3 regions of the Rhizobium sp. PAMB 3174 genome follow, and region 2 is predicted to be linked to each of the others. Evidence: predicted binding sites of a transcription regulator. Region 2 holds the regulator's gene; each other region holds the start of a gene.
What was found. The regulator LexA, encoded in region 2, represses DNA repair genes until DNA is damaged. The targets are predictions, from matches to a motif close to TGTTCNNNNTGTGTTCNG.
Positions count from the first base shown of each region.

Region 1: a site for LexA is predicted at 2,152-2,169, ahead of recA (recombinase RecA). Genes of this name have one in related genera too.
Region 3: a site for LexA is predicted at 2,280-2,297, ahead of uvrA (excinuclease ABC subunit UvrA). Genes of this name have one in related genera too.

Region 1 covers NZ_CM128608.1:1,388,348-1,393,108, forward strand. The annotation lists gene cckA (cell cycle histidine kinase CckA) at 1-72, shown strand, start outside; gene ACU5AY_RS06545 (pseudouridine-5'-phosphate glycosidase) at 167-1,090, opposite strand; gene ACU5AY_RS06550 (carbohydrate kinase family protein) at 1,120-2,064, opposite strand; gene recA (recombinase RecA) at 2,296-3,381, shown strand; gene alaS (alanine--tRNA ligase) at 3,591-4,761, shown strand, end outside.
Region 2 covers NZ_CM128608.1:1,731,481-1,736,241, forward strand. The annotation lists gene ACU5AY_RS08275 (ArnT family glycosyltransferase) at 1-1,487, shown strand, start outside; gene lexA (transcriptional repressor LexA) at 1,636-2,346, shown strand; gene ACU5AY_RS08285 (ComEC/Rec2 family competence protein) at 2,340-4,761, opposite strand, start outside.
Region 3 covers NZ_CM128608.1:1,623,866-1,628,626, forward strand. The annotation lists gene uvrA (excinuclease ABC subunit UvrA) at 1-2,160, opposite strand, end outside; gene ACU5AY_RS07705 (single-stranded DNA-binding protein) at 2,422-2,937, shown strand; gene ACU5AY_RS07710 (MarC family protein) at 2,967-3,593, opposite strand; gene gyrA (DNA gyrase subunit A) at 3,810-4,761, shown strand, end outside.

The DNA of each region.
Region 1 (4,761 bases), 340 kb from region 2:
TTCCTGCCGAAGCCGTTCTCGCTGAAGCAGCTGGCGGAAGCCGTCTGGGACATGCTCGGCCAGAAGGACTGATCGCGTCGCGGTGCAAACAGCACTGCCTTCTACAGACATGAAAATGCCGGCCACGAGGGCCGGCATTTTTGTTTGCATCGGTGATGGGTGGCCGTCAGCCTGCCATGGCGACGGCGATTCCGGCGGCGAGGCGGGCATTGTTTTCGACCAGCGCAATGTTCGTCTTCAGGCTGCGGCCGTCGGTCAGCCGGTAGATGTCGGAGAGCAGGAAGGGTGTGACTTCCTTGCCCTTGATGTCGGCGTCCTCGGCATTGGCGAGCGCACGGGTGATGTAGATTTCCATTTCCTTGCGCGGGATTTCATCTTCTTCCGGCACCGGATTGGCAATCAGCATGCCGCCGCCGAGAACCATGGCTTCACGGGTCTTCTGGAAATGGGCGATCGCCTCGGGGCTGTTCAGCATCAGCGGGCTCGGCAGGCCGGATGAGCGCGACCAGAAGGCCGGGAATTCATGCGAGCCGTAGGTGACGACCGGCACGCCGCGGGTTTCGAGGACTTCGAGCGTCTTCGGAATGTCGAGGATCGCCTTGGCGCCGGCGCAGACGACGATGACCGCCGTGCGGGCCAGTTCCTCGAGGTCGGCGGAGATGTCGAAGTTGAGCTCCGCGCCGCGATGCACGCCGCCGATGCCACCGGTCGCAAAGACGCGGATACCGGCCCGGGCTGCAGCGATCATGGTGGCCGCGACCGTGGTGGCGCCGGTGCGCCGTTCCGACATGGCAAACGCGATGTCGGCGCGCGAGACCTTCATGGCGCCGCTCGTCTGCGACAGCGCTTCGAGTTCCGTGTCTTCCAGGCCGACATGCAGCTTGCCGGCGACGACCGCGATCGTTGCCGGAACCGCGCCCTCGGCGCGGATGATCGCCTCGACGCTGCGCGCCATCTGCAGGTTGCCCGGATAGGGCATGCCATGGGTGATGATGGTCGATTCGAGCGCGACGATCGGCAGGCCCTGCGCCTTGGCGTCGGCGACTTCCTTCGAGTAGGTGATCGGGAAATTGTGGGCGGGTGTGGTCATAATCGGATCCATCAGACTTGTTTTCTTGTTCATGCCAGAAGGCGGGGTTCGGGTACAAGCGCCAAGGTGGCGTCGAGCGTGGCACGGCCGAGATTTTCGGCTGCGGCCAGAGGCGATTGCAGGGTGATCGTGGCCGCGGCCGCACCGGCGCGCAATGCCTGAGGCAATCTCTCGCCGTCGAGGGTCGCCGCGATCACGCCGGAGGCGAAGGCGTCGCCGGCGCCGGTGACATCGGCTATTTCCGCGAGCACCGGAGGCGTGAGCAATGCGACTGTCTCGTCCTGGAAGGCGACGACATCGCCCCTGCCGCGGGTGACGACTGCGCCGCGCAATCCCTGCCGGCGCAGCAGCTCCGGCCAACCGGCCGGCTCTTGCGGCCTTGATCCCGCGACGGCTTCCGCCTCGGCCTCATTCATGAAGAGGAGGTGGAGGTGCGGCAGCGCGGAACGGAAGCGGACGACCTTGGCCGGCGAGATGGCGATCGCGGCAAGCGGGATGCCGCGTTTCGCCGCCACGTCCGCGAGCGCGGTGATCGTCTCGGCGGGCATGTTGCCGTCGGTCAGGATGAGGTCGGCCGTTTCGATCGCGTCCCGGATCTGGCGCATGGCAAGGCGGCGCGGCGAGAAGAGGGCATAGAGCTCCATGTCGGCGATGCCGATCACCAGATTGCCGTCCTTCTCCAGGATCGCGGTGTAGCTCGGCGTCTGCCTGTCAAGAAAGGTCAAGGGGCGGTCGTCGATGCCGGCCCGCTCGGCTGCGTCCGCGACCATGTCGCCGGCCTGATCGCCGCCACGCGGCGAGACGAGCGTGACGGCGTGGCCCAGCCGGGCGAGATTCTGCGCGGCATTGAAGCCGCCACCGCCGGGTTCGGTGAACCACCGGCCGGGATTGGACGCGCCGGGCACCGTCGCAGTCGAAATGCGCGCCCGCCGGTCGATATGGGCGCCGCCGATAACGAGGATTTTCTTGGTCATGGGAGCCTGCCTGATGAGCGCGATTCGGACAAAACAGGGCTTTGGGAGGCGCGGAGCCTCATGCGGCAAGCTCTTGTTTCCACACCCGAAAACGAAAAGAGAACAAATGTCATATTGTTATTTTCTTTCATCGGCTTGCAAGGGTCTTGCGAAACGAGAACAAAATGTGTACATATTCGTTATCGACGGCTTCATTGCCTGTGCGGCTTCAATAACCTAAAGGTGGATCAAATGGCACAAAATTCTTTGCGGCTCGTAGAGGACAAATCCGTGGATAAAAGCAAGGCACTGGAAGCTGCACTTTCCCAGATCGAACGGTCGTTCGGCAAGGGATCGATCATGAAGCTCGGTTCCAATGAAAACGTCGTCGAAATCGAAACCATTCCGACCGGCTCGCTCGGGCTCGACATCGCGCTCGGCGTCGGTGGTCTGCCGAAGGGACGCATCATCGAGATTTTCGGACCGGAAAGCTCCGGCAAGACGACCTTGGCGCTGCAGACGATCGCGGAAGCCCAGAAGAAGGGCGGCATTTGCGGCTTCATCGACGCCGAGCATGCGCTCGATCCCATCTATGCCCGCAAGCTTGGCGTCGATCTTCAGAACCTTCTGATCTCACAGCCGGACACCGGCGAACAGGCGCTGGAAATCACCGATACGCTGGTGCGTTCCGGCGCGCTTGACGTTCTCGTCATCGACTCGGTCGCCGCGCTGACGCCGCGCGCCGAAATCGAAGGCGAAATGGGCGATAGCCTGCCGGGCCTGCAGGCCCGCCTGATGAGCCAGGCGCTGCGCAAGCTGACCGCCTCGATCTCGCGTTCGAACTGCATGGTCATCTTCATCAACCAGATCCGCATGAAGATCGGCGTCATGTTCGGCTCGCCGGAAACAACGACCGGCGGCAACGCGCTCAAGTTTTATGCGTCGGTTCGACTCGACATCCGCCGGATCGGTTCCGTCAAGGACCGCGACGAAGTTGTCGGCAACCAGACGCGCGTCAAGGTCGTCAAGAACAAGATGGCGCCGCCCTTCAAGCAGGTCGAGTTCGACATCATGTATGGCGAAGGCGTTTCGAAGACCGGCGAACTGGTCGATCTCGGCGTCAAGGCGGGCATCGTCGAGAAGTCCGGCGCCTGGTTCTCCTATAACAGCCAGCGTCTCGGTCAGGGGCGTGAGAATGCCAAGCAGTTCTTGCGCGACAATCCCGATACGATGGCCGAAATCGAAATGGCGCTGCGCCAGAATGCCGGCCTGATCGCCGAGCAGTTCCTGGACAAGGGCGGTGACGAGGACGACGGCGACGCCGCCGCCGAGGGCTGAGATAGATACGCGACCTGGCTGGCAATCGTTCGCCGGTCCGCTGACGATCCGGACGGGGTGAGCCCCGGGATCGATGGCTTTAACGGCTGCACATCAAGGGGATGTGCAGCCGTTTCCGTTTGTTCTGGACAGTCATGGGGGCGTTGGATAAAAGCCAGTGGTTTTGTTGAATAATCCGCCGGACGGCGGGCGGCAGTGAAGGGTCAAGCATGAGCGGCGTGAACGACATCCGGTCGACATTCCTCGACTATTTCAAGACGAACGGACACGAGGTGGTTGCCTCCAGCCCGCTCGTGCCGCGCAACGATCCGACGCTGATGTTCACCAATGCAGGCATGGTGCAGTTCAAGAACGTCTTCACGGGGCTGGAAAGCCGTCCCTATTCGACGGCCGTGACCGCGCAGAAATGCGTGCGCGCCGGCGGAAAGCACAACGACCTCGACAATGTCGGCTACACTGCGCGCCACCATACGTTCTTCGAGATGCTCGGCAACTTCTCCTTTGGCGACTATTTCAAGGATCGCGCTATCGAGCTTGCCTGGAACCTGATCACCAAGGAATTCGGCATCGACCGCAACCGGCTGATGGTGACCGTCTACCATACCGATGACGAGGCCTTCGATCTGTGGAAGAAGATCGCCGGCCTGCCGGACGAAAAGATCATCCGCATCCCGACCAGCGACAATTTCTGGGCGATGGGCGATACCGGCCCGTGCGGCCCCTGTTCGGAAATCTTCTACGATCACGGCGATCACATCTGGGGCGGGCCGCCCGGTTCCCCGGAAGAGGACGGTGATCGCTTCATCGAGATCTGGAACCTCGTCTTCATGCAGTACGAGCAGGTGACGAAGGAAGAGCGCCTCGAACTGCCGCGCCCGTCGATCGACACCGGCATGGGGCTTGAGCGTATCGCCGCACTCCTGCAGGGCAAGCACGACAATTATGACATCGATCTGTTCCGGGCCCTGATTGCGGCGTCCGAAGAAGCGACCGGCGTCAAGGCCGAGGGCGACAAGCGGGCGAGCCACCGGGTCATTGCCGATCACCTGCGTTCGGCCGCCTTCCTGATCGCCGACGGCGTACTGCCGTCGAACGAAGGCCGTGGCTACGTGCTGCGCCGCATCATGCGTCGCGCCATGCGCCATGCCGAACTGCTCGGTTCGCGTGATCCGCTGATGTGGCGGCTGCTGCCGACGCTGGTTCAGGAGATGGGCCGCGCCTATCCGGAACTGGTGCGCGCCGAAGCGCTGATTTCGGAGACGCTGAAGCTCGAGGAGACGCGCTTCCGCAAGACGCTCGAGCGCGGCCTTGTGCTGCTCAACGACGCGACGACCGACCTTTCCAAGGGCGGCATGCTGGACGGCGAAACCGCATTCAAGC
Region 2 (4,761 bases):
CTGTGCGGCTGAAGAAGCCGCCGTTCGCCTACTGGATGAGCGTCGCCGGCATGGAAATCTTCGGCATCGGTGTCATCGGCTCGCGCATCTTCTGGCTGCTCGGCGCGGCCGCCATCCTGTTCGTCACCTACAGGCTGGCCAAGCGGCTGACGGGCGACGATGAGATCGCCCTGTTCTCGCTCGCCATGCTCGCCGGCAATTTCGTCTTCCTGCGCTCCGCCGTCACGGCGATTCCCGACATTCCGCTGACGCTGTTCATGCTCATCGCCCTTTACGGCTTTGCCGGCCTGCTCTTCGCCGGCGAAGAAGACAGATGGGACGCCTGGCTTGCCTATGGCGGAACGGCGATGGCGATCCTGACGAAGGGCATTCCGGCGCTGGCGCCACCGGCCTGCGTCTTCGGTCTGATCGTCCTCTTTCCCTCGTGCCGCGTTCATTTTCGCCGGCTGATCGCCCCGCTGCCGATTCTCTTCTCCATGGCTCTCGCCGGCTGGTGGTTCGTCTACCAGGTGCTGCGGTCGAGCTCGGCGCTCGACAACCAGTTCGTCGGCGATCAGGTGCGCACCAAGCTGGAATTCTCGGTTTTCGCGGTGTTCGACTCCGTCGGTCTCAGCCTTGCCGGCCTGCTGGCGCCCGTGATCGGCTGGCTTTTCGTGATTGCGGCGACCGCGATCGCTACGCGCAAAGTGCCGGGCTTCCGGCAGCTCGGCGCGTCGGCCCTGCTGCTTGCAGGCTGGATTGCGCTCAACATCGCCATGTTCGCGCCCGCCTTCAAACCGGACCATCGCTACATCATTCCGTCTCTTCCCGCTCTGTCGATCCTGATGGCGGTCGGCCTCGCCTCGCTGGAGCGCGAGACGACATCGCGCTATCTGAGCCTGTTTCTCAAATTCTCGGTGATCGGCCTGGCCCTCACCTTCGCCATCCTCTACGGCGTTTCGGCCCAGCTGCTGAGTGCCAAGGTAACGGTTGCGATCGTGGTTGCCATCGCCCTCGGCCTGTTGCTCGTCTGGCGCATCGCCAATCGCGAGGCCTTCCGGCCCATGGTTCTGGCACTCTCCGCCCTGCCAATGGCGATCCTGCTTGCCATCTATCCCGTCGTCGCCGCCTTCGGCATGCCCGACCTTGGAAAGCCGATTGCCGACAAGGTCGCCCAGCTCGACCTGCCCGCCGACGACATCGTCTTCCTTGGGTCTGACATCGTCGCCTCCGAGGCACGATTGCACAGCGGCGTCGAACGACCTTTCCTGCAGCGACGAAAGCTTGCGGACGTCGAAGCCGGCGATCGCTTCAAGGCCGTCATCACGCTGGAGAAGACGGAAGCCGACCGGCTCGCCGCCGACGGGTACGACGTGACGGCGGTCAGTGGCGGCTGGCGTTCGATCGATCCGGCCGTCCTCATGAAGGCCGTTCTCTCCGGCACGCTCGCCGAGACACGCGCAGCGGAAGCCGAGCGCGCCTACATCGCACTCGATCCGACGCGCTAACGCTCATAGCCGACCGGCGGCAGCAAAAATCGGCAGTTCCTGCGACACCGGGCCCCGCTTTCACGATATTTTAGGCACTTGCGGAACACAGTGGGAACATATAGTGTCCGTTCTGTATTTGTTTCATGATTCTGGAAGGTGCCGATTCATGCTGACGCGAAAGCAACAGGAACTGCTTCTCTTCATTCACGAGCGGATGAAGGAATCCGGCGTTCCGCCATCCTTTGACGAGATGAAGGATGCACTCAATCTCGCGTCCAAGTCCGGCATTCACCGGCTGATCACGGCGCTCGAGGAGCGCGGCTTCATCCGCCGCCTGCCGAACCGGGCGCGTGCGCTGGAAGTCATCAAGCTTCCCGAAGCCTATTCGCCGAGCCTGCAGCCGCGCCGCGGCTTTTCGCCAAGCGTCATCGAAGGCAGCCTCGGCAAGCCGAAGCCCGCGCCCACCCCCAAGGCACCGGAACCGGCGAACGACACCGTCAGCGTCCCGGTCATGGGCCGCATCGCCGCCGGTGTGCCGATCTCCGCCATCCAGAACAACACGCACAGCCTGTCCGTGCCGATGGAAATGCTGGGCTCCGGCGAACACTATGCGCTGGAGGTCAAGGGCGACTCGATGATCGAAGCCGGCATCCTCGATGGCGATACTGTCATCATCAAGAATGTCAGCAGCGCCAATCCGGGCGAGATCGTCGTGGCATTGGTCGACGACGAGGAAGCAACGCTCAAGCGCTTCCGCCGCAAGGGTGCGTCGATTGCACTCGAAGCCGCCAACCCGGCCTATGAGACGCGTATCTTCGCCTCCGATCGGGTCAAGGTTCAGGGCAAGCTCGTCGGCCTCATCCGCCGCTATCACTGACCGGTGACACGCCTGGCTGCGTCCGTATAACGCGGACGTGGAACAAGCGGCCATGTGCCCGTTTCCTGCGTGATCGGGAAGGCGTTTGTCCGCCAGTCGTAGTATCGATGCCGGGTCCAGGGCCGGTCGATTGCGCCGACTGCCGTCCTGGCCTCAAAGCCAATGCCGTCCGATGCCGCATGGAGTTCGATCGATCCGGTTCTTCGCAGCCGTTCCGCCATAAGCAATGTCGCGCCCGAGCGGCACGTGTCGTAGCCGAGGCGGAACGGCACGATGACCACATCGGCGATGTCGCAGGCGGGTCCGGCATAGGCGGGTTTCTCCACCGTCACCACCCGCAATGCGGTTCCGCCCGACGCCGTAACCTGACCGGCGCACCAGGCGGCCTTCCTGCAGTGGAAGCGGGATATCTCCCCATTCAGGGCCTTTTCCATAGCCAGTCGCTCCGCATTCAAGACGGAGGCCGGCAGCCGTGGCTGCTCTCCTCCTTTTTCTGTCTGGTCGGCCGGAACGGGCTCCCCATCCGCCATGTCCGGCCCCTCGCCCTTCGGCATGGCGAGCGCCCGCTGCCATTGTTCGAAGATGAAGGATGGCGGACGACTGCGGTTCGTCTCTAGCCGTCCATCGGCAATGAGGGCCGCCAGCCTGCCGTCCTCGCTGATAATCAGCGCAGGAGACGAGTTTGTCGGTCCGTATGCGATCAGCGCAACCGCCACGGCCATCAGCGGCAGGCCGACATATCTGAGGCGACTGCGCAGCAGGACCAGAAGCAGAAAGCCGGCGACCGAGAGTTCGAAGGCATAGGGCGGCAGGCGTCCGGATGAAACTCCGCTGTCCCAGCCGGCGACCTCTCGGGCCACCGCGATGACGATGTCCAGCCCAACCCCCATGAGGCGCAGCGGCCAATGCTCGAGCCCGAACGGCATGGCGAGGACGGATACCAGGCCGGCCGGCATGACCACGAAGGTGACGACCGGCATGGCGATGAGATTGGCGGCGAAGCCATAGGGCGCGAGGCGGTAGAAATGCTCCAGCGCGAAGATCGCCGTTGCAGTCCCGCCGATCGCCGATGTAAGCGCCAACGCCGAAGCAAACCCGCCGGCTTTCGCGGCAAGGGCGATGATACCGGACCGGCGGCGCGGCGCGCTCCGGTCCACCGATCGCATCCGCCACCATCTATATCCCGCCACAAGCGCCACCGTCGCGGCAAACGACATCTGGAAGCTCGGCCCCATGACGGCGGACGGCGTGACGGCAAGAATGATCAGCGCCGCGAGCGCGACGTTCCTGAGGCTGATCGCCGGCCGGTCGATGAGGACTGCGACCAGCATCAATGCCAGCATGATGAAGGCACGGATCGCCGATACCTGCAATCCGGAAATCAGCAGATAGCCGAATGCCCCGGCCAGGGCGGCGGCAGCGGCCCATTTCTTGACCGGGAAGCGTTGCACGAGGGCCGGGAACAGGGCGAGTGTCGTGCGCAGGCCGGCAAAGAAGAGGCCTGCCGCGAGCGCCATGTGCAGGCCAGAAATGGCGATCACATGCGCCAATCCCGACATGCGCAAGGCTTCCGCCGTCTCATCCGACAGCGCGCGTCTCTGACCGGTGACGATGGCCGAGGCAAACGCCCCGGTATCGCCTGCGAGCGTCGCCCGTATACGGGCGGAAATCGTGTCGCGCAGCATCTCGATCGCAAGACGGGCGCGGTCAAGAAGGGATGCACGCTGCCCCACAGCCACTCTTTCGGGAGAACCGTAGAAGAAGCCGACCGCACCGATCCCCTGATAGTAAGAGAAGAATGCGAAGTTATAGCTGCCCGGCAGGGCCGGACCGGAGGGCGGCGAGAGCCGCGCCTTGCCGCTGATCATTTCGCCGGGCAGCAATGGCTCATGGTCGTTTCGCGCCAGCACGGCCACTCTTTCAGGAGGGCGACGAAGGGCCGGCTCGCTGGTCGCCGAGACATTGATCAGATAGCGCCAGCCGCCATTGTCATCGATTTCGCGGCTCTCGATCCGGCCGGTGATCCGGGTGACGATCGGCGTATCCAGCACGACGGTCCCGGTCCGCCATGTCTCGAAAGCAGCCAGCCCCATGCCGAGCGCCAGAAGCAGCACGGCGATTGCGGCATATCGCATCAGCGGGCGATGATGCCCGGCGGCAACAGCACCCACTAAAGCCACGGCAGCCAACAGGAAAATGGCAGGCGTGGGCGGGTCGTGCGCCAGGCTGAACCAGACGACGGCTCCCAGTCCGAGCAGGACCGGCGAGAAGAGAAAGTCATGACGAAAGCGGCGCTCTTCGGCCAGGGCAAGCCGCAGTTTTCCGTGAAGGTCGCCCAGACGGAACGTGCGATGGCGCCCGGCCCCGCCGCGCTCTGGCGCCGGCAGATCAAGCGGAACCACGCGCTGCGGGTCG
Region 3 (4,761 bases), 110 kb from region 2:
GGAGCGCGGCGTGCGGCCGATCGGCGACTGGTCGATATCGATCACCTTGTCGATATATTCGAAACCGTCGATGCGGTCGTGGTCGGCCGGGTGCTCACGCGCGCCCATGATACGGCGGGCTGCCGACTTGTAGAGTGTCTCGATGAGGAAGGTCGACTTGCCGCCGCCGGACACGCCGGTCACGGCCGTGAAGACGCCGAGAGGGATCGAGGCGGTGACGTTCTTCAGATTGTTGCCGCGCGCGCCGACGACGGTGATCTCCTTCTTTTTCTTCGGCTTGCGCCGTTCGGAAGGCACCGGCACGCCCATTTCGCCGGAGAGATACTTGCCGGTGAGCGACTTGGGGTTCGCCATGATGTCGCCAGGCGTTCCCTCGGCCACGACCTCGCCACCGTGAATGCCGGCGGCCGGGCCGATATCGACCACGTAGTCGGCTGTCAGGATCGCATCCTCGTCATGCTCGACGACGATCACCGTATTGCCGATGTCGCGCAGATGCTTGAGCGTCGCCAGGAGGCGGTCGTTGTCGCGCTGGTGCAGGCCGATCGACGGCTCGTCCAGCACGTAGAGCACGCCCGTGAGGCCGGAGCCGATCTGCGAGGCGAGGCGGATGCGCTGGCTTTCGCCGCCCGACAGCGTGCCGGAATTGCGCGACAGGCTCAGATATTCAAGGCCGACGTCGTTCAGGAACCGCAGCCGCTCACGGATCTCCTTGAGGATGCGGAGCGCGATCTCGTTCTGTTTGTCGGAGAGATGGGTTGGCAGTTCGTCGAACCAGTCGCGCGCGATCTTGATCGACATCTCGGTGACTTCGCCGATATGCAGCTTGCGGATCTTCACCGCCAGCGCCTCGGGCTTCAGGCGAAAGCCGTTGCAGGCCGGGCAGGGGGCGGCCGACATGTAGCGCTCGATTTCCTCGCGCGCCCAGGCACTGTCGGTTTCCTTCCAGCGGCGTTCGAGGTTCGGCACGATGCCCTCAAAGGTCTTGACCGTCTTGTAGGACCGGGCGCCGTCGGCATAGTGAAACTCGATCTTCTCGTCGGTTCCCTTGAGGATCGCCTTCTGGGCCGCAGCGCTCAGCGCGCTCCAGCGGTCGCCGAGCTTGAAGCCGAAGGTCCTCCCCAGCGCCTCCAGGGTCTGGTTGTAATAAGGTGAGCTCGATTTCGCCCAGGGGGCGATCGCACCGTCGCGCAGCGTGCGGTCCGGCTCCGGAACGATAAGGTTCTCGTCGATCTTCTGCTGCGATCCGAGACCGTCGCAGGTCGGGCAGGCGCCGGCCGGATTGTTGAAGGAAAACAGCCGCGGCTCGATCTCGGAAATCGTGAAGCCGGAAACCGGGCAGGCGAATTTTTCCGAAAACAGCACGCGCTCATGCGTCTCGTTCAGCGACTTGTTGGCGGAGCCGCCGGCAGAGGTTTCCTCCGGCGGCAACGGCTTGTCGGCGAATTCGGCGACGGCGAGGCCATCGGCAAGCGTCAGGCAGGTCTCGATGCTGTCGGCAAGGCGGGCGGCCATGTCGGGACGTACGACGATGCGGTCGACCACCACGTCGATATCGTGCTTGTACTTCTTGTCGAGGGCAGGGGCGTCGGCGATCTCGTAGAACTGGCCGTCGATCTTGACGCGCTGGAAGCCCTTCTTCATGAGCTCCGCGAGTTCCTTCTTGTACTCGCCCTTCCGGCCGCGCACCATCGGCGCCAATATATAAAGTCGCGTGCCTTCCTCGAAGGCCAGCACCCGGTCGACCATCTGGCTGACCGTCTGGCTCTCGATCGGCAGGCCGGTGGCCGGCGAATAGGGCACGCCGACACGGGCAAACAGGAGGCGCATGTAGTCATAGATCTCGGTGACCGTGCCGACCGTGGACCGCGGATTGCGCGATGTCGTCTTCTGCTCGATGGAGATTGCCGGCGACAGGCCTTCGATCTGGTCGACGTCCGGTTTCTGCATCATTTCCAGGAACTGCCGCGCATAGGCGGAAAGGCTTTCCACGTAGCGTCGCTGGCCCTCGGCATAGATCGTGTCGAAGGCAAGCGAAGACTTGCCGGAGCCCGAGAGGCCCGTCATCACGATCAGGGAATTGCGGGGAAGATCAAGATCGACGCCCTTCAGATTGTGTTCGCGCGCGCCGCGAATGGATATCGTCTTCAACTCGCTCATATTCACATAATCCGGATTGGAATTCCGCCCCTATGTAATGTTACTACGCCGCCTGTCGAGAAGCGGACGCCGCAATTGCCGCAAAAATCGATTCAGTTGACAGGATCATACATATTTAATAGAACAAAAAAAGAACAAAATTCCACATGGGGAAAGCTGTGGATTTCGCCCTCGGGGCAAGCGCGCCTCGGCGCTTTCCTTTAGAGTGGCGCAAGTTTTTACGGAATGGAAGCCGTTTCGGCGGCAATCGAGGTGAAGAGTATGGCAGGCAGCGTCAACAAAGTGATTTTGATCGGCAATCTGGGCGCGGACCCGGAAATCCGCCGTACGCAGGATGGCCGACCGATCGCCAATCTGAGGATCGCGACATCGGAAAGCTGGCGCGACCGCAACAGCGGCGAGCGTCGGGAAAAGACCGAATGGCACTCCGTGGTCATCTTCAACGAAGGCCTGTGCAAGGTGGCCGAGCAGTACCTGAAGAAGGGCTCGACCGTTTACATCGAAGGCCAGTTGCAGACCCGCAAGTGGACCGACCAGAGCGGCCAGGAACGCTACACGACGGAAGTCGTGCTGCAAGGCTTCAACGGCAACCTGACGATGCTTGGCGGCCGTGGTGACGGCGGCGGCGCACGCGGTGGCCGTGACGAAGGCTATGGTGGTGACTACGGCGGCGATTACGGCTCGCCGGCTCCGGCATCCCCGTCGCGCGGCGGCGGCGCTGCGGCACCCTCCGGCGGCGGTTTCTCGCGCGATCTCGACGACGACATCCCGTTCTGAGAACGATTTGGATCGACAGACAGACGGCGTCAGGCGAAGGCCGATTTGACGCCGTCTATCACGAACTGGACGGAGAGGGCGGCCAGCAGCACGCCCAGGAGCCGGGTGAGGATCGCCCGGCCTGTCATGCCGAGGAAGCGGTCCAGCCGTTCGGCCACCATCAGCACCACCAGCATGATCGCCAGACAGAAGGCGATGACCGTCACGAGGCCGGCCTTTTGAACAGGGCCATCCAGCGATCCCGACAAAAGGATCGTCGCCGATATGGCGCCCGGGCCGGCAATCAGCGGAATGCCGAGCGGGAAGGCGGCGAGGTCGTGGATCTGGTCCTTGGTCAACGCCACTTCCTTGGTGTTTTCATGCCGCTGCTGGCGCTTCTCGAAAATCATCTCGAAGGCGATCCAGAACAGGAGCAGTCCGCCCGCCACCCGGAATGCACCCATGGAAATGCCGAGCTGGGTCAGTACCGTGGCCCCGGCGATTGCGAAAAAGGCAAGAATGAAGAAAGCGATGATGACGCCGCGCAGCGCGACCTGCCGGCGCTGGCTGGTCGACATTCCGGCCGTCATACCGAGAAAGATCGGCGCCAGGCCGGGCGGATCCGTGGTCACCAGCAGCGTGGTGATCGAATTGATGAGAAAATCCGTCGTTGCCATGCGCCCGCCTTGCCCCTTTTCCGTTCCGTTTTAGCCCGGTGGGCGGCAGATGCCTAGAGCGGCGGCCGGTGTTTGGCGGCCAAGACTTGCAAAGGGGCATGCCAATGCCTTACTGCAGGCCAAAAGCCTGTTCAAAACCCGGCTTCAAATTGGCACCCCCGAACGCTTTCCGATATAACCCGGATAGTGATTCTGACAATGAGAACGTGAACCGTTTTGACCGAACATAGCACACCTGGCAGCGGGTCTAACCCGCCCGGCATCGAGCCGATTTCCATCATGGAGGAAATGCAGCGGTCTTATCTCGACTACGCAATGAGCGTGATCGTGAGCCGCGCGCTTCCCGACGTCCGCGACGGACTGAAGCCAGTGCACCGGCGCATCCTTTTTGGCATGTCCGAACTCGGCGTCGACTGGAACAAGAAATACGTCAAATGCGCCCGCGTGACCGGTGACGTGATGGGTAAATACCATCCGCACGGCAATTCGGCGATCTACGATGCGCTGGCCCGTATGGCGCAGGACTGGTCGTTGCGGCTGCCGCTGATCGACGGGCAGGGCAATTTCGGCTCGATCGACGGCGACCCGCCGGCAGCCGAACGCTACACCGAGTGCCGCCTGCAGAAGGCCGCCCATTCGCTCCTCGACGATCTCGACAAGGAAACGGTCGACTTCCGCGAAAACTACGACGGCACCCTGTCGGAGCCCGTTGTCGTTCCCGCCAAGTTCCCGAACCTGCTGGTCAATGGCGCGGGCGGCATCGCCGTCGGCATGGCGACCAACATCCCGCCGCACAATCTCGGCGAAGTGATCGACGGCTGCGTCGCGCTCATCGACAATCCGGCGATCGAACTGCCGGAGCTGATGGAAATCATTCCGGGACCGGACTTCCCGACGGGCGCCCTGATCCTCGGCCGCGCCGGCATCCGCTCGGCCTACGAGACGGGCCGCGGCTCGGTCATCATGCGTGGCCGGGCGACCATCGAGCCGATGCGCGGCGACCGCGAGCAGATCATCATCACCGAGGTTCCCTATCAGGTGAACAAGGCGACGATGATCGAGAAGATCGCCGAATTGGTGCGCGACAAGCGCATCGAAGGCATTTCGGACCTGCGCGACGAATCCGACCGCCAGGGCTACCGCGTGGTCGTCGAGCTGAAGCGCGACG